2 regions of the Lelliottia sp. GFLA7 genome follow, and region 1 is predicted to be linked to the other one. Evidence: predicted binding sites of a transcription regulator. Region 1 holds the regulator's gene; the other holds the start of a gene.
The links. The regulator PhoB, encoded in region 1, activates phosphate uptake and scavenging genes when phosphate is short. The targets are predictions, from matches to a motif close to CTGTCATAAAACTGNCNNAT.
Positions count from the first base shown of each region.

Region 2: the regulator PhoB is predicted to act here: its motif matches at 6,768-6,787, upstream of AC07RN_RS03290 (phosphoethanolamine transferase).

Region 1 covers NZ_JBWLAQ010000001.1:1,104,293-1,113,547, forward strand. The annotation lists gene proY (proline-specific permease ProY) at 1-630, opposite strand, end outside; gene brnQ (branched-chain amino acid transporter carrier protein BrnQ) at 709-2,028, opposite strand; gene phoR (phosphate regulon sensor histidine kinase PhoR) at 2,438-3,733, opposite strand; gene phoB (phosphate response regulator transcription factor PhoB) at 3,755-4,444, opposite strand; gene sbcD (exonuclease subunit SbcD) at 4,749-5,954, shown strand; gene sbcC (exonuclease subunit SbcC) at 5,951-9,082, shown strand.
Region 2 covers NZ_JBWLAQ010000001.1:669,052-678,306, forward strand. The annotation lists gene ldtB (L,D-transpeptidase) at 1-26, shown strand, start outside; gene AC07RN_RS03255 (GntR family transcriptional regulator) at 74-790, opposite strand; gene AC07RN_RS03260 (PTS sugar transporter subunit IIC) at 801-2,129, opposite strand; gene AC07RN_RS03265 (glycoside hydrolase family 1 protein) at 2,180-3,556, opposite strand; gene AC07RN_RS03270 (aldo/keto reductase) at 3,714-4,754, opposite strand; gene AC07RN_RS03275 (anion transporter) at 4,856-5,956, opposite strand; gene mntR (manganese-binding transcriptional regulator MntR) at 5,953-6,426, opposite strand; gene mntS (manganase accumulation protein MntS) at 6,610-6,738, shown strand; gene AC07RN_RS03290 (phosphoethanolamine transferase) at 7,017-8,600, shown strand; gene ompX (outer membrane protein OmpX) at 8,737-9,255, opposite strand.

The sequences.
Region 1 (9,255 bases):
AAACATCACCATTTGCAGCGACATCACCATCCCGAGCCAACCGTTGCTAAAGAAGCCGCCGTTGGTCCACAGATTATGGATCCCGGTCGGCTGTCCGCCGTTACCAATACCCCAGATAATGATGCCAAAACCGACAGCAATCATGATGATAATCGTCGCGACTTTGAAGAAGGAGAACCAAAACTCCAGCTCACCAAATACCTTAACGCTCATCAGGTTGACGCCGCAGATGATCAGCACCACGCTCAACACCCAAATCCAGTTCGGTACCAGCGGGAACCAGACGCCCATATAAATGCCAAAGGCCGTCACGTCGGCAATCGCCACAATCAGGATTTCGAAACAGTAGGTCCAACCGGTGATATAGCCTGCCAACGGGCCTAAGTTTTCCTGCGCGTAGCGAGAGAATGAGCTGGCAGAGGGGTTGTGAACCGACATCTCGCCCAGCGCGCGCATAATGATATACGCCGCCACGCCGCCGATAATATAGGCCAGCAGGACGCTCGGGCCGGCCATTTTGATGGCATCTGCCGAGCCATAAAAAAGACCCGTTCCGATCGCAGAACCCAGCGCCATAAAACGAATATGACGGGTGCTCAATCCACGTTTTAGTTTGTTAGTGCTTTCCATTTAAATCTTGCCATTCAACACGAAAAAAACAAAAAACCACGGGGCCATAAGCCCCGTGGTTAAACAATTTGTGATTGATTAATGCGCGCTGGAAGTGACCTGCCGCCCTGCTGCTCGATCCCAGATAATCGCCAGAATCAGCGCCACAACGGAAGGCATTAACCAGGCCAGCCCCTGCTCTGACAGCGGTAAACGCTGAGTCCAGGCCGGAAGTATACCGCCAATGGCCGACGCTTTAATCCCGTCAAGGATACCAAAAATAAAGCTGATAAACATGGCAGGCGCAATAATTCGGGAGGAATTGTTCCACCACGGGCGGGTGAAGCTTAACACCACCAGAACGATACACGGCGGATAAATCGCGGTCAGCACCGGGATAGAGACCTGAATCAGGTGGCTCAGCCCCAGGTTAGAAACCGCCATCGAAAAGCCGCCGAGGATAAACACCAGCGTGCGATAAGAGAGCGGAACGTACTGCGCAAAGAACTCTGCACAGGCGCATGTCAGGCCAACGGCCGTGACCAGACACGCCAGGAAAATCAGAATCGCCAGCATGAAGCTGCCCGCGCCACCAAAGGTGTGCTGAACGTAAGCATGCAGAATGGCGGCACCGTTTGCGCTCTGATCGACCAGAGATGCGCTATCGGAACCCAGGCGGAACAGCGCCAGATACAACAGTGCCAGACCCGCACCGGCCATCAGGCCAGCCCAGACGGTATACCGCGTTAACAGTCGCGCTTCGGTCACGCCGCGAGAACGTGCTGCGTTGACGATAACAATACCGAACGCCATAGCACCCAGCGTATCCATCGTCAGATAGCCGTTAACGAAACCGTTCGAGAACGCCGCATTCTTATAAGCGTCCATGGCATCGCTGATCGGACCCGCAGGCCAAATCACCGCGGCAACCGCCAGCACAATCAGCGCCAGAATTTTCAGCGGAGCAAGGAAATTGCCGACGGTATCCAGCAATTTACCGGGATAGAGCGAAACCAGAATGACAATCGCGAAGTACACCACGCTGTAAATCAGCAGCGGCAGCGGACCGTCACCGGTCAACGGCGCGATACCGACTTCAAAGGAGACCGTCGCGGTACGCGGCGTTGCAAACAGCGGCCCGATGGCCAGATAGCACACGACTGCCAGTAACACACCGGCCACTTTGCCAATCGGTGCGCTGAGGCTATCCACGCCGCCGCCCACTTTCGCGAGTGCGACAACGGTAAGCACCGGCAAACCCACAGCCGTAATCAGGAAGCCAAACGCCGCCATCCAGACGTGTTCACCCGCCTGCAAGCCAACCATGGGAGGAAAAATGATATTACCTGCGCCGACGAACAGCGCAAAAGTCATAAAGCCCAGCGCGATGATGTCACGCGATTTTAAATGATGGGTCATAGAACCTTACTGCCTGTGGATGTGGTGTTGAAAACGTTGAGATTTTCGCCATCCCTCTCGGGACGATACGGCGGAAAATTAACTCAATTTCAGCGGGATATGCTCCCGTCCTGGCGCAGCGAAGAATAGTTTTTCGGTTTACCGCGCAAATACAGTCGGTCTGACAGTATATGGGGCGCAATTTAAACGCTTATAACGTTTAAAGGCAAGGAGGGATCTTAAAACCAGAACAATATGCCAGCATGGGAAAACAGACCAGCACAATCCGCTAAGTATAAGAAAAACTCATGGCTAATCATGCGAACAAAAAAGCATCAGCCGTATAAAATTCATCCGCGTTTCGCTTGACTGCAAAGCAAACAGGCCAGCAAACGCTGGCCTGTGGAAAGGAAGGCTGACACACCTGCTGTCAGGCACTTTTTTTGGCAATTAATCGTTCCGGGATGACAAAACTGAATCGCGTTCCTTTACCCGGCGTACTCTGAATATCAAGTCGGCTATCGTGATGATTCAATGCATGCTTCACAATCGCCAGGCCCAGCCCACTGCCGCCCGTTTGTCGTGAGCGTGCTTTATCGACGCGATAGAAACGCTCAGTCAGACGCGGAATGTGCTCCGGCCCAATGCCCGGTCCGTTGTCTTCGACGCTAAATTCGGCCCCCGTCGGCACATGCTGCCAGCGCACTACAATGTGGGTGCCTTCCGGCGTGTGATTTACGGCGTTATAGACCAGATTCGATATCGCACTGCGCAGTTGCTCTTCACTGCCGAGAACTTTCAGCGCGCTATCAACCTCAAACGTCAGCTGATGCTTTTTATGGCTCAACGTTTGCGCTTCCCGCTCCACCACGCGCAGCATCATCGGAACATCAATAGTTTCATTCAGTGCCAGGGTCGGGGCGGCTTCAATTTTCGACAGCGTCAGGAGTTGCTTGACCAGTCCTTCCATGCGATGCGTTTGCTCGCGCATCGTATGTAGTGCTTTCTCTCGCGGCGCGCCTTCCAGCGTTTGCTCCTGCATCATCTCCAGATACCCCTGAAGCACGGTCAACGGCGTGCGCAGCTCGTGGCTGACGTTGGCAAAGAAATTACGACGAGCCCCTTCAAGCTGGTGCATTTGGGTCACATCACGCGCCACCATCAACCACTGCTTGTCGCTGTAAGGCATGATGCGAATCTCAAGGTGACGGCCATTATTCAGCACCAGATTGTGCGGGCGAGTAAATTCACGTTTTTTCAGATACAGCGTGAATTCGGGGTAACGCAGAAGGTTCAGGATATTCTGGCCGTTATCGTCTGGCCAGCGGAGTCCAAGCAGCTGTTGTGCAAGACCATTACACCAGAAAATCGTCCCTTCTTCGGTGGTGAGGATCACCGCATCCGGCAGTGATTCTGCGCCGCTACGAAAGCGCTTGATCAGGCTTCCCAGCTCGCGACGACGCTTTTTATTACGCATCTGCATCTGGTGTAAGCCGTAAAGCAACGGCTCCCAGCTTCCGCTCCCCGGCGGCGGCGTCATGCTGCGATCCACCCACAGCCACCACGACAGACGCAGTAAATTCCAGAAATGCCAGATCAACAGGCCGGTCACTGCCGCCAGTAAAAACCACGGCAGATAGCCAAAAATAGCCCCCAAAATGAAGGCCGGGAGACAGCATAAGATCAGTTCAAAAACGAGCCTTTTCCATGACAGACGTTCCAGCACGCGTCACACTCCTGTCAGTGTTCAGAAACGGGTCGAAAAACGATAACCCGTACCGCGCACCGTTTGCACCATGCGATCGTGGCCGCTGTGTTCCAGCGCTTTTCGCAAGCGGCGAATATGCACATCAACCGTTCTGTCCTCAACATACACGTTTGTTCCCCAAACGTTATTCAGCAACTGCTCACGACTGTAAACGCGTTCCGGATGCGTCATAAAGAAGTGCAACAGCTTAAATTCGGTCGGTCCCATGTCGAGCGGATTTTCACCCGTCATCACGCGATGCGACGTAGGATCCAGACTCAGCCCCTGCATCTCAATCACCTCTTCCACCGCCATGGGTGAAATCCGGCGCATCACCGCTTTAATACGTGCCACCAGCTCCTTCGGTGAAAACGGCTTGGTGATATAATCATCTGCACCCGTTTCCAGCCCGCGCACGCGATCTTCTTCTTCACCGCGCGCCGTGAGCATAACGACAGGAATATCGCGGGTCATCGCTTCACGTTTGATGTGTTTGATAAATTGCAGTCCAGAGCCGCCAGGCAACATCCAGTCAAGCAGAATCAAATCAGGCCAGGGTTCGTTCAGCTGATTCACCGCGCTGTCATAATCTTCAGCTTCTATCGGCTGAAAACCGTTTTGTTCGAGCACGAAGCACACCATTTCACGAATTGGAGCTTCATCTTCTACGACCAGAATACGTCTCGCCATACTTTACCCTGTCTTATTGAGGTTAAAAGTTTGTAATGCGGCGTCATTATGCGTCAGATTTATGACAGATTTATGAAAAACATTGCCTCTATGAATAGCAAACTATTGTTTTATTACAGCTGTTATTTCCCCTTCCCTCGACATTTATCGCCATAAAAGCCGCGAAGTTGCCGCATGTCGGCACATCTCACAGCCCCATGCTGACACCTGTAATCATCAGGATTGAGCTGATGCAGCCAACACAGAGGCAGCCTGAAGGATCAAGTGTATAATCCCTTTCACCTTTTTTTGCCACGGATCTGTTATGCGCATACTTCACACCTCGGACTGGCATCTGGGTCAAAATTTTTACAGCAAAAGCCGCGCGGCCGAACACGAAGCGTTCCTGAACTGGCTGCTGGAAACAGCGCTGACGCACCAGGTTGACGCAATCATTGTCGCCGGTGATATTTTTGACACCGGATCGCCGCCCAGCTATGCGCGCGAAATCTATAACCGCTTCGTGGTCAATTTACAGAAAACGGGCTGTCATCTGGTCATCGTCGCGGGCAATCACGACTCGGTGGCAACGCTGAATGAGTCACGCGATATTCTGGCCTTTCTGAATACCACTGTAGTGGCAAACGCCGGGCACGCACCGCAAATCATCAAAAAACGCGACGGCACGCCGGGCGCCGTTATCTGCCCGATTCCCTTTTTGCGTCCACGTGACATCGTTCAAAGTCAGGCCGGTCTGACCGGCGGCGAAAAGCAAAAGCACCTGCTGCAGGCCATTACCGACTACTATCAGCAGCAATTTTTCGACGCCTGCGCCTTGCGCGGTGAAGCGGCGCTGCCCGTTATCGCCACCGGCCATTTAACCACCGTCGGCGCCAGTAAAAGTGACGCGGTACGCGAAATTTATATCGGTACGCTGGATGCGTTCCCGGCGCAGAATTTCCCACCCGCCGATTACATCGCACTCGGCCATATCCACAGGGCGCAGAAGATTGGTGGCAGCGAACATATTCGCTACTGCGGATCGCCCATTTCGCTCAGCTTTGACGAAACGGGCAAACCCAAAAGCGTGCATCTGGTCAGTTTTATCGACGGGAAACTCAGCGCGGTAGACACGCTGGAAGTGCCGGTGACGCAGCCGCTGGCGGTGCTAAAAGGCGATCTGGCGGCCATTACCGCACAGCTTGAGCAGTGGCGCGACGTGGAGCAAATCCCGCCCGTCTGGCTGGATATCGAAATCACGACAGACGACTATCTGCATGATATGCAGCGCAAAATCCAGGCACTCACGGAAACGCTGCCGGTTGAGGTTTTACTGGTGCGCCGCAGTCGAGAACAGCGCGAGAAAATTCTGCTCAGTGCGCAACGCGAAACGCTCAGCGAGCTGAAAGTCGAAGAGGTTTTTGAACGCCGACTGGCGCAGGAAGAGATTGACGACGCGCAGCGCGCCAGACTGAACGAGCTGTTCACCCATACGCTGCATGCGCTCAATGATGAGGAAGAAAACGCATGAAAATTCTCAGCCTGCGTTTGAAAAACATCAACTCCCTGAAGAGCGAATGGAAAATTGATTTCACCGCCGAGCCGTTCGCCAGTAACGGTCTTTTCGCAATTACCGGCGCGACCGGCGCAGGCAAAACCACCCTGCTCGACGCCATCTGCCTCGCGCTGTATCACCAGACGCCGCGTCTGAATAAAGTCACACAATCACAAAATGATCTCATGACGCGCGACACCGCTGAATGTCTGGCAGAGGTGGAATTTGAGGTCAAGGGCACCGCTTATCGCGCTTTCTGGAGCCAAAGCCGCGCGCGTAATCAGCCTGACGGGAATTTACAGGCACCGCGCGTGGAGCTGGCGCGCTGCGAAGACGGTAAAATTCTGTCTGACAAAGCCACAGACAAAATTGAGCAAACGGCCACGCTGACCGGTCTGGATTACGATCGTTTCACGCGCTCTATGCTGTTGTCGCAGGGGCAATTTGCCGCCTTCCTCAATGCCAAACCTGGCGAACGCGCCGAGCTGCTGGAAGAACTTACCGGAACCGAGATTTACGGTCAGATTTCCGCAAGGGTCTTTGAACAACACAAAGCCGCACGCACGGAGCTCGAAAAGCGCGAAGCGCAAGCGGCTGGTGTGATTTTACTGAGCGAAGAGCAGCAACAGCAGCTCACCCAGAGTTTGCAGGCACTTACTGACGAAGAGAAAATGCTGCTGGTACAGCAACAGAATCACCAGCGCGATTTTCACTGGTTGACCCGTCATGAGGAACTCCAGCGTGAACAGCAGCGCGCGTTAACCTCGCAACAGGAGGCGCAACAGGCGCTCACCGACGCCGCACCAGACCTGGATAAATTGCTTCACGCCCAGCCCGCCGCAGTGCTGCGCCCACTCTGGGAACGTCAGCAGGAACAGACGACGCGTCTCACACAAACCCAACAGCAGACTCAGGAAGTGAATACTCGCTTACTGTCTCGGACAGCACTGCGCGCGCGCATTCGCAACGGTGCGCTGCGCACCCGCGACCGGTTGCAAACCGAGCGTTCGGCACTGACACAGTGGCTAACCGGGCATGACCGTTTCCGCCTGTGGGGGCAGGAAATCGCAGGCTGGCGGGCGCATTTTGCTCAGCTTAATCGCGACAAAAGCCAGATAGCGACGCTGACCGGGCGCATCACCGAGCTGCGGCAAAAACTGGCGAACGCGCCAGAGATCGCCCTGACGCTGACCGCTGATGAAGTCGCTGCGGCGATGGACCAGCAAACGGCGTCGCGTGCATCTCGCCAGCAGCTGACCACCCTTCATGCCCGTTATCAACCGCTGCAAAAACGCATCGTTCAAAACGCGGAAAGCGTGCAAAAGGCGCAGGCGGAGCAGATAAAACTGAACGAGACGTTGGCCCTGCGTCGACAGCAGTATAAAGAGAAACACCAGCATTTTCTGGATGTTAAAGCCTTATGCGAGCGAGAAGCTGAGATTAAAGATCTCGAGAGTTATCGAGCCCGACTTGAAGCGGGAAAACCCTGCTTGCTCTGCGGTTCAACTGAGCATCCTGCGGTGAAGCAATACCAGGCGTTGGAAATAACAGAAAACCAGCGCCGCCGTGATGCGATGGAAAAAGAGGTCGCAGCGCTAAAAGAGGAGGGGCTGCTGGTGTTGGGGCAAGTCAATGCCCTGACCGGTCAGATTCAGCGCGACACCGAAGAGGCGCAGACGCTCGCCCAGGAAGCGCAAACGCTCACGAGCGCGTGGCGCGAACTGTGTGCAACCCTGAACGTTACTTTGAATATTCAGGATGATATTGCTCCGTGGCTGAACGAACAGGAGCAGTACGAGCGCCAGCTGTATCAACTTAGTCAGCGCCTGGCCTTACAAAGCCAGTTGAATGAACAGGAACACCAGGAGCGGCAACTCCAGCAGCAGATTGCTACAACACGCCTGACGCTGGAAAACGCGCTGAATGCGCTGGCGTTGAAGGTCCCCGATGAGGGTGCTGAAACGCTCTGGCTCACCGAGCGCGAAAGCGAATCGTCGCACTGGCAGGCGCAGCAGAATCAGCTCACCGCCCTTCAGGAACGTATCAACGCCCTAACGCCGCTGTTGGATACGCTGCCCGCGACGGACACAGAAGACGCGGAATCCGTTATTCCGGATAACTGGCGCGAGATCCACAATGAATGCGTCTCGCTGCAAAGCCAACTTGCAACATTGCAGCAGCAGGAAAGCCTGGAAACCGAGCGCATGCAGCAAGCGCAGGCGCAATTTGCCGCTGCGCTTGCGGGAAGCGCATTCCCCGACTGCGATGCGTTCCTGCGCGCTTTGCTTGATGCCGACACGATGCAGCGTCTGGAAACGTTAAAGCAAACGCTGGAAAACCGGATTCAGCAAGCGACAGCGCTGGTGCGTCAGGCAAATCAATTGCTGAGCGAGCATCTGGCGCAGCGGCCGGAAGGATTGCAGTCGGATGTGCCGACACTGCAGCTTGAACTCCAGCAACTGGCGCAACGTCTGCGTGAAAATAGCACCCGTCAGGGTGAGATCAGCCAGCAGCTCAGGCAGGATGGCGAGAACCGGCAGCATCAGCAGGCGCTTATCCAGCAGATTGACGAGGCGGCACGCCTTGCGGATGATTGGGGATATCTGAACGCGCTGATCGGCTCCAGTACGGGCGATCGTTTCCGTAAATTCGCTCAGGGGTTGACGCTCGACAATCTGGTATGGCTGGCGAATCAGCAGTTGAATCGCTTGCATGGCCGCTATCTTCTGCAACGCAAAGCGAGCGACGCGCTGGAGCTGGAAGTGGTGGATACGTGGCAGGCCGACGCGGTACGCGACACGCGAACCCTCTCCGGAGGCGAGAGTTTCCTGGTGAGCCTGGCGCTGGCGCTGGCGCTTTCTGACCTGGTGAGCCACAAAACGCGCATTGATTCCCTGTTCCTCGACGAGGGATTTGGTACGCTGGATAGCGAAACGCTGGATACCGCACTCGACGCGCTCGATGCGCTGAACGCGACGGGAAAAACCATCGGCGTGATCAGTCATGTGGAAGCAATGAAAGAGCGCATTCCTGTGCAGATCAAAGTGAAGAAAATCAACGGGCTGGGATACAGCAAGCTGGATAAGGTGTTTGCGGTGGAGTGAGTGAGGGATTTGTGCGGTCTGGTACCCTCACCCTAACCCTCTCCCACAAGGAGAGGGAATAAACATTAAAACCGCCAACATACGTCGCCGTTTTGCTTTTACTTTGCCTCATCCTCTCCCACAGGGAGAGGGAACAAACACTAAAAACGGTAACATTCGTTACCGTTTTGCTT
Region 2 (9,255 bases), 440 kb from region 1:
CAGGGATGCCGGTTCGTTTGAACTGATTCAAATCGAGACATAAAAAAAGCGGGCTTTTTAGCCCGCTTTTTTATTATCCGTTATTCACGATGACGATTCCGCCATGATCGTAGCGGTAGTGGCAGTGGGCATATTCCAGCGGCGTACCGTCTTCCAGATAGATAACCTGCTCCACTTCCAGCACCGGATCGGTTTGTTCACATATCAAATGCTGCATATCGAGCGCCGTCGGTTTTAACGCACGAACCACCCGATACGACCCCATAATTTTCAGCCCCAGCGTCTCCTGAACGTACTGAAACACCGAGCTTTCTAGGTGGGTTTTATTCAGGCCCGGAACCAGATTCAGCGGCATTACGGTTGAATCCAGCGACATCGGCTCGCCGTTGAGCGAACGCAAACGGATAAAATCATACACTGGCGTATCGACATTAATCATCAGCGAAGACTGCTCTTTCTCATTCGGAAAACGCAGTTCGAAATGCACCACTTTGCTGCTGACAGTTCCAAGATGTTCCCAGGTTTTGGTCGCACCAAAATAGTCGCTGCCGGAAAGATCCCACTGCGACAGCTGCAGGAAGTTTTTACGGATAAACGTCCCCTGCCCCTGGCGCGTATACACCAGCCCTTCCACAATCAGCTGACGCATGGCCTGCTGAATCGTCATACGACTGGTGCTGAACTCCGCCGCCAGCGCAAACTGGTCGGGCAACGGTTCGTTGGCGGCATACTGCTGACTAATAATGCGTTTTTTAATTTCCCGCGCTATGGTGATGTACTTCGCCGCCATCGCCTTTTCCTTATGATTGATCCGCTATCACACTGTTTTTTAACGCCACTCGCTCAGCAATCTTGAGGAAAGGCAGGTAGAAGAATACACCAAATACAATGATTGCCAACTGCACCACCACCGCGCGCCAGTCCCCCGCCGTCGCCAGCCAGGCGCTGAGTATTGGCGGCGTGGTCCATGGGATCATGACCACGCAGCGCGACATCAGCCCTAGCGTGGTACAGAGCCAGGCAAAATAAATGCCGATGGCCGGCAGCAGGACAAACGGGATCATCAGCGGCAGGTTGAACACGATCGGCAAGCCAAAAATCACTGGCTCGTTGATATTGAACAATCCCGGCGCCAGCGACAGCCGCGCCACCTGCTTTGATGACTTTTGACGTGCAAAGATAAAAATCGCAATCAGCAGGGAAATGGTACTCCCGGTTCCGCCAATCATGCCGAACGTAGGGACAAAGATATTATTGATAATGTGCGGAATCGGCTGTCCGTTAGCGAACGCGATCATGTTCTCGTTGGTGTTGATCAATAAGAACGGTTCCAGAATCACGCTGTTCACGACCGACTGATGAATCCCCAGCGTAAACAAGAAATTACCAAAGCTGTAGATAAAAAGCGTGCCCGGCAGGCTGGTATTGATCAACCGCAGCGGCTGCTGGATAAACGTGGTGATCAGGTGAATCAGGTCCGTGTGCAGCACGTTGGCGAGCAGCGCCGCCAGCACGGCAAACAGAGAGAGCGTAATAATCGTCGGGATCAGCGTGGTGAACGATTTACTCACCGCGGGCGGCACGTTCTCTCCCAGCGAAATATGCAGCGATTTTAAGCGTGATATGGCGATAAAAATTTCGGTAGAAAGCAGGCCAATGAGCACACCCGCAAAGATCCCCGTCGAGCCAATATTGCTGAACGTCAGCACCTGCGTGACGTTCACCGCCGTCTGACTCCCCACGGGAACCAGCTGTAACTGCATCGGCATCATAATGATAAAACTGCTGACAGCGATAACCACTGCCGAGACCGGATTGTCGAAGTCTTTGTTGCGTGCCAGCGACCAGGCAATCATCGGCGCTAACAGCAGCGCCGCAATATTCAGCGTGCCGTTAATGATCGCCTCGCCCCACACTTTAAACTGGGCAAGCGTGTCGCCCTCCAGCACCCACGGAAACACCACGTTATTCACCAGCACCGCAAGTCCGGCAAGGATGAAAATGGGCATGACCGTGGCAAAAGCGTCGCGCAGAGAACGTAAGTGCACCTGATTTGCCAGGCGCGCTGAGAACTCAACAAACTTATCAACAAAAGACTGCATCGCAGGTGTAATTTTTGTATCAGACATAGCGGATATTCCCATCAATCAGTCACAAAAACGGTCCGGCAGCGTACGACTTACAACTCGCGTCCGTTACTATGGATAACCTGTTTCAACCAGGCGTAGCTCTTTTTCGGCACGCGTTTCAGGTCTTTCAGATCGTGGTTTTCACGGTTGACATACACCACACCGTAGCGCTTACGCATATCACCCTGTGAACTGAGAATATCGATCAACCCCCAGCCGAGATAACCGATGACCTGCGCGCCGTCTTCAAACATGGCCGCTTTCATGGCGTCAAAATGTTTGCGGTGATAGTCGATGCGATAGTCGTCTTCGACCTGATTGACCCCATCCCAGGATTCGATAACGCCGATCCCGTTTTCAATCGGGAATACCGGTAAACGCCAGTCGTTGTAATAGCGGGTGATAATGGTGCGAAAGCCCAGCGGATCGATTTGCCAGTTCCATTCGGTGGCTTTCAGGAACGGGTTATTTTTTTCGCCGTGCGCGAGATAATAATTAACAGGTGTGCCTTCTGGAATCGGATCGCTGTCCAGCGTTTTGCTGGCGTAATAGCTAAAGGCCATGTAGTCATTTTTGGTACGTGCCAGCAGCGCCAGATCCTCTGCGCGATAAATATCGCTGAAACCCTGCTGTTCCACCACCGCCATTACCGCAGGGCTATAGCCCTGACCGGCAAAGACGCGCAGCAGATTCTGGTTGAGGAATTCGTCATATTGCTGCGCGCAGAAGATGTCGCGCGGCTTGCAGGTAGCGGGGTAAATCAGCTGATGCGCCAGCATACCGCCCATTAACTGACCCGGTTTCGCCTGATGCAAATATTCGGTCAGCGCCATGTGCCCCACCATCGTGTGGTGCTGGATTTGATACAGCTCGCGCAGGGTTTGCTCGCCTTTCATATACCCTGAAACACGGAACGCTTCCGGCATATGGAAGATATTTTGCTCGTTGTAGGTCAACCAGTACTTCACGCGGTCTCCGTAGCAGTCGATCATTTTTTTGCCGTAACGGATAAATGCGTCCATCACTCGCCGGTCCATAAATCCGTTGTATTCGTTCGCCAGCGCCAGCGGCATGTCGAAGTGATACAGGCACACCATCGGCTCAATACCGCGCGCGATCAGATCGTTGATGAACCGATCGTAAAAAGCGATACCCTCTTCGTTAAATTCGCCGTCGCCTTGCGGACAGACGCGGCTCCAGGAGATCTGGAAACGGTAGCAGTTCATGCCCAGATCCTGCATTAAATCAAAGTCTTCTTTGTAGCGGTGGTACGAGTCGGTCGCCACTTTCCAGTCGGATGCGTTTTCGCCGGCTTCACGAATGTCGTACACCGACATCCCTTTTCCGCCCTCATTCCACGCGCCTTCCGTCTGCATGCTGGAAACTGAGTTTCCCCATAAAAAATTCGCCGGTAGTGATTGATTCATGTTCGCTCCTATATGACTAGTCATTTAAGTTTCATGACTAGTCATATAGCTAAAGATGAAAAATCAATCAAAGATAAGGATCGTTTTTTGTGAGCGGGATAGAAATAAAAAAGCCGGATGCGCAATGCGAATCCGGCTTGAAGATCAGAACTCAATATTACTGCTGAGCTAACTGATTACGGCGATACTCGCCCTGACGCTCCAGCATCCAGCCCGGATATTCACGCGGCAATGCGCTGACAGCATCCAGCTGTATTAACTCATCGTCGCTCAGGCGAATGTCCGTTGCAGCAATATTATCGTCGAGCTGATCGACGCGTTTTGCGCCAATAATCACGCTGCTGACCACTTTCTGATGCAGCAGCCACGCCAGCGCGATTTGCGCGACGGAGACGCCTTTGCTGTCGGCAATGGTGCGCATCACATCGACACAATCGAATGCACGGTCTTTATCCACCGGCGGGAAATCAAACTCAAGGCGGCGTCCGCCGGTTTCGCTTTTACCGTCGCGATCGTATTTGCCGCTCAGCAATCCCCCTGCTAATGGACTCCAGACCATTAACCCCACGTCTTCGCTTTGCATCATCGGCACCAGTTCACGCTCAAGGTCACGCCCAGCGATAGTGTAATATGCCTGTAACGACGCAAAACGGGCCAACCCAAGACGTTCAGAAATCCCCAGCGCTTTGGCGATTTGCCAGGCTGCCCAGTTTGACACGCCGATGTAGCGCACATGACCGTGCTGGACGAGATTATCCAGAGCGTAAAGTGTCTCTTCGATTGGTGTGGCCGGGTCAAAACCATGGAGTTGGTAGAGATCGATATGATCGAGCTGCATGCGTCGCAGGCTCTCTTTCGCGCTATTGATGATGTGATATCGCGAGCTGCCGCGAGAGTTAACGCCCGCCGTGCCGGTTTCGCCAAAGACTTTGGTGGCGACAACCACATTTTCACGCGGAATTTTCAGGTTCTTCAGCGCTTGCCCGGTGATGATTTCCGAGCGTCCTTCCGAATAGACATTGGCGGTATCAATAAAGTTGATACCCGCATCCAGCGCACGCCCCACCAGCTTTTCGGCATCGCTTTGCTGAAGCTGGCCAATCTTGCCCCACATGCCGTCTTCACCCCCGAACGTCATGGTGCCAAGGCACAGCTCGGAAACAAACAGACCCGTATTACCCAGTTTTTGATAACGCATACGACGTTCCTCGCAATCTTCGTTTAAAAGCTACCAGAGAGTTATACCTCTCTGGTCCCGATTGCGAATGTGTCGTTCCTGTCTATTTCTTGCCCATTTCTCTAAACCAGCATAAAGCCAATCAAAGCCGCCCAAATCAGCATCGGCAGCGACCAGACGTGAAAACGCCACCAGATACGCCGATCGTTCGCCATTCTGAGCGCGATCAGGTTCGCCAGAGACCCAGGCAACAGGCCAAATCCTCCGACGTTCACGGCCCAGGCCAACAGAGCGGTTGGCGGCACATAGTTGATCAGCAAAATGGTAGACGGCACGTTACTGATGAATTGCGACAATCCGATTGCCGTCAGCCACAGCCCGAGGGGGGACAAATCGGTCACGCTGTGTAGCGCGCCCTGCAAAGCGGGCAGTTGAATCAGCAGATGCACATCGATAAACATGGCGATAAACACCAGCAGCAACGTCCAGTCGACGCTTATCAGTACACGACGCGCCAGCACCAAAAAGCCCGCCGCCACCAGCAACGCGCCCCAGAGGGCGAACTTCAGTTCAAGAGCCGTCAGGAAAACGATATACAGCGCCAGACAAGCCCATACCAGGCGCGGCTTCCACTGGGGAGTGACGCTTCCGCTATGATAATTCAGCGCTTTATTGGGAAAAGCAAACCAACACACCACCAGCAGCGACGCCATCATGGCCAGCGCCAGCGGCGCCATTTGCCAGGTAAAGGCCGCGAACGACAGCCCCGAGCGCCCCCACAGCAAAATGTTTTGCGGGTTGCCGATTGGCGTCAGCAACGATCCGGCATTAACGGCCAGCGCTTCAAAGATAATCAGCCGGTTAACCGGGATTTCGCACAGCTTGCGTAACGTCAGGGTGAGCGGCACCACGATGAAAAGCGCCACATCATTGGTCAGAAACGTGGATAGCAGCGCGGCGGCCAGCACCATAAAAAGGGCTAATTTGCGCTCGGTGGCAAACCGACGCACCGTTTTTCGCCCCAGCACGTCAAAATAACCGCTGAGCTCTACGCCTTTGGTGAGCATCATCAGCCCGCTGAGGGTGATGATCGTGTGCCAGTCGATGGCCTCAGGCCAGTTTTTTGGCGCAAAGGGCACGAAAAAGCTCAGCCCGACACCAATGACTAATAGAAGGTGGAAAAAACGATCTCGGGCAAGCGCCTGCAGTCCAGGGATGTTCATTCTGCGGGCGCACCGTATTTAAGGGTAAATTCGCGGAATCTCTCCAGCGTCTCTGCACTGACGTGATGCTCGATCCCTTCCGAATCACGACGGGCCGTATCCTGACTCACACCCAGCACCAGCAAAAAGTTTTCGACGATCTGATGGCGCTCCCGGCTCTCCTGGGCCAGTTTTTCACCTTCCGGTGTCAGGAAAACACCGCGCCAGGGGATCATTTCGATCAGTCCTACTGACGCCAGGCGTTTTAACATTTTCGCGACCGTAGGCTGAGAAACGCCAAGGCGCGCGGCCATATCCACCTGACGGGCTTCACCGACTTCACGAAAGAGATCGGAAATCAGCTCGACGTAGTCATCAATCAATTCGCGACGGTGCGCCTCACGCACCTGACGAAACCCTTCAACATGCTCTTCAACATTCACCAGTTGCGTCTTTTTTTTTGTAGTTGGCTTACCTGCGCGACTGTTCATTGTACTTCCTCAGTGGGGTGACGCCCGTGGCGTCCTATAACGAGAGCGCACAGTGTAAACCATAGCTCTACAAGCACAAAAAATTAACGAATTAGCCATAGCTATACAATATAGCCTGTGCTATATCTGTATGTAATGCAGTCACCCTTCACGGATCGAAGGGATCTGAAATCAGGAGGTCACATGAACGAATTCAAGAGGTGCATGAACGTGTTTAGCCACTCCCCCTTTAAAGTGCGGTTAATGCTGTTGAACATGCTATGCGACATTTTTAACGGCAAGCCACAGCAGAACGACAAACCCAATCACTAAGCGGCGTTGCGGTACGCTGCTTCATTTTTCTGTCATATTCCCCACGTATTCTGGTCGTTTGCCCCCCATTCCCCGATCTTTTTTACGGATTTGCAGCCCCTCTCGCAAAACATCTTATTAGCAACTGTTGACCTAATTGCCGACTGGCTCTATCTTCTTGCAGCCCTGCACCATTTGCGGCTCGCTGAAGCGGACCCTCATTCCCTCTCCACGCACTGTCAGGCAGGCTTTGACCCTCGACGCCAGGGTGAGCACATGGCGTTTTATGATAGTGACCTATGAATTTAACCCTGAAAGACACGATCGTTACCCGCAGTCGGGCCTTAAGCCCGTGGACGGGATTCTACTTTCTGCAATCACTGCTGATTAACTTTGCGCTTGGCTATCCCTATAGCCTGCTATACGCCGTTGCGTTTACCTGCCTGCTGCATCTGATGTGGCGAAGCGCACCGCGTGTGCAAAAAGTGGTGGTGGGAATATGCTCTGTGGTTGCCGCAATGTATTACCCGTTTGGTCAGGCTTATGGCGCACCCAACTTTAATACCCTGCTCGCGCTGCACTCCACCAATATGGAAGAGTCGACGGAGATCCTGACGATTTTCCCGTGGTACAGCTACGTCATTGGCCTGTTCATTTTTGCGCTGGGCGTGATTGCCGTGCGTCGTCAGCCGCAAGAGAAAAAGTCATGGAGCAAAATTGATAACCTGTGCCTGATCGTAAGCATCGCGGCATTTTTTGTCGCACCGGTACAAAACCTGGCATGGGGCGGTGTTTTCAAGCTGAAAGACACGGGTTATCCGGTTTTCCGCTTCGTAAAAGATATCGTGGTGAACAATAAAGAAGTGATCGACGAGCAGGCGCGTATGGCTGAGCTTTCAAACATGAAAGACACCTGGAACGTGCTGGCCGTGAAGCCGAAGTACCATACTTATGTGGTCGTGATTGGCGAAAGTGCACGCCGCGATGCGCTGGGCGCCTTTGGCGGTCACTGGAATAACACACCGTTTGCCAGCTCAGTGAACGGTACGCTGTTTACGGATTACATCGCAGCAAGCGGATCCACGCAAAAGTCACTCGGCCTGACGTTAAGCCGCGTGATCGATGGGAAACCGCAGTATCAGGATAACTTTGTCACGCTGGCCAACCGTGCCGGTTTCCAGACGTGGTGGTTTTCCAATCAGGGCCAAATCGGTGAATATGACACGGCGATTGCCAGCATTGCCAAACGTGCAGACGAAGCCCAGTTTCTGAAAAATGGCGATTTCGAGGCGGATAAAAACACCAAAGATGAAGCCCTGTTAAAGATGACGTCGCAGGTATTTGCTTCTCAACGCACCCAGCCTCAGCTGATCGTCCTGCATCTGATGGGATCGCACCCGCAAGCTTGCGATCGCACGCAGGGGAAATACGCAGAATTCGTGCAATCAAAAGAGACGTCCTGCTATCTCTATACGATGACGCAAACCGACGATCTGTTGAGCAAACTGTACACCCAGTTACAAAACACGGGTGACAGCTTCTCTATGGTGTACTTCTCGGATCATGGTCTGGCGTTCAAAGAACGGGGTAAAGCAGTGCAGTACCTGGCGCACGATGATAAGTTTCAGCAGAACTTTCAGGTGCCGTTTATGGTGCTGTCGAGCGATGATAAAAAGCATCGTGTGATTAAAGCGCGCCGGTCAGCGAACGATTTCCTGAACTTTTTCGCGCAGTGGACCGGGATTTCAGCAAAAGAGATCGCCAACAATTATCCGTTTGTATCAAACAAGAAAGCGCCCCCTGCCTACATTACCAACTTTAAGTTACAGAAAGTGGAGTACACGCATTTGGGGACCGATGCGTTTGAGATAAAAAGTCGCTAACTTGTGCGGCCTGCTACTCTCTCCAGGTGTGAGAAAGTACAAATACAAAACGGCAACCCAAGGGTTGCCGTTTTTGCTGTTACCTTCAAAAAAAATCCGCCACAGTGGGCGGATTTTTATTTCATCACCGAAGTGATTAGAAGCGGTAACCCACGCCTGCGATCCAGGTGCCAACGTCAACGTTGCGGATGCGGCTCTGCTCATAGGAGAAGTCCAGAGCAACGTTTTCGATTGGGTTGAACTGCATACCTGCGCCGTAAGAGAAACCGTAATCGCTAGTGCTTGCGCTGCGGTTCAGGCTTTCGTTCTCGGTCTGCTGGAATTTACCGTAGCCAACACCTACAACACCGTAGATGCTTGCCCAGTCATTCAGGCGGAAAGCTGGACCTGCGGTAACACCGTAGTACTGAGCTTTGTTATATGCGCCATCTTCAAAGCGATCTTTCTCGGTGTAAGTGAAAGAACCGATCACGCCCAGCGGGTTATTGTCTTGCTCGTAACGATACTTCAGGTTGAAACCGTTAGCTTTGTTGACAACGCCCTGCATATCGCTCTGAGCGTAACCACCGGTAACGGTAGAAGTAGCAGCTACAGCAGTACCTGCGGAAACAGCCAGAACAGCGGCCAGTGCTGAAAGACATGCAATTTTTTTCAT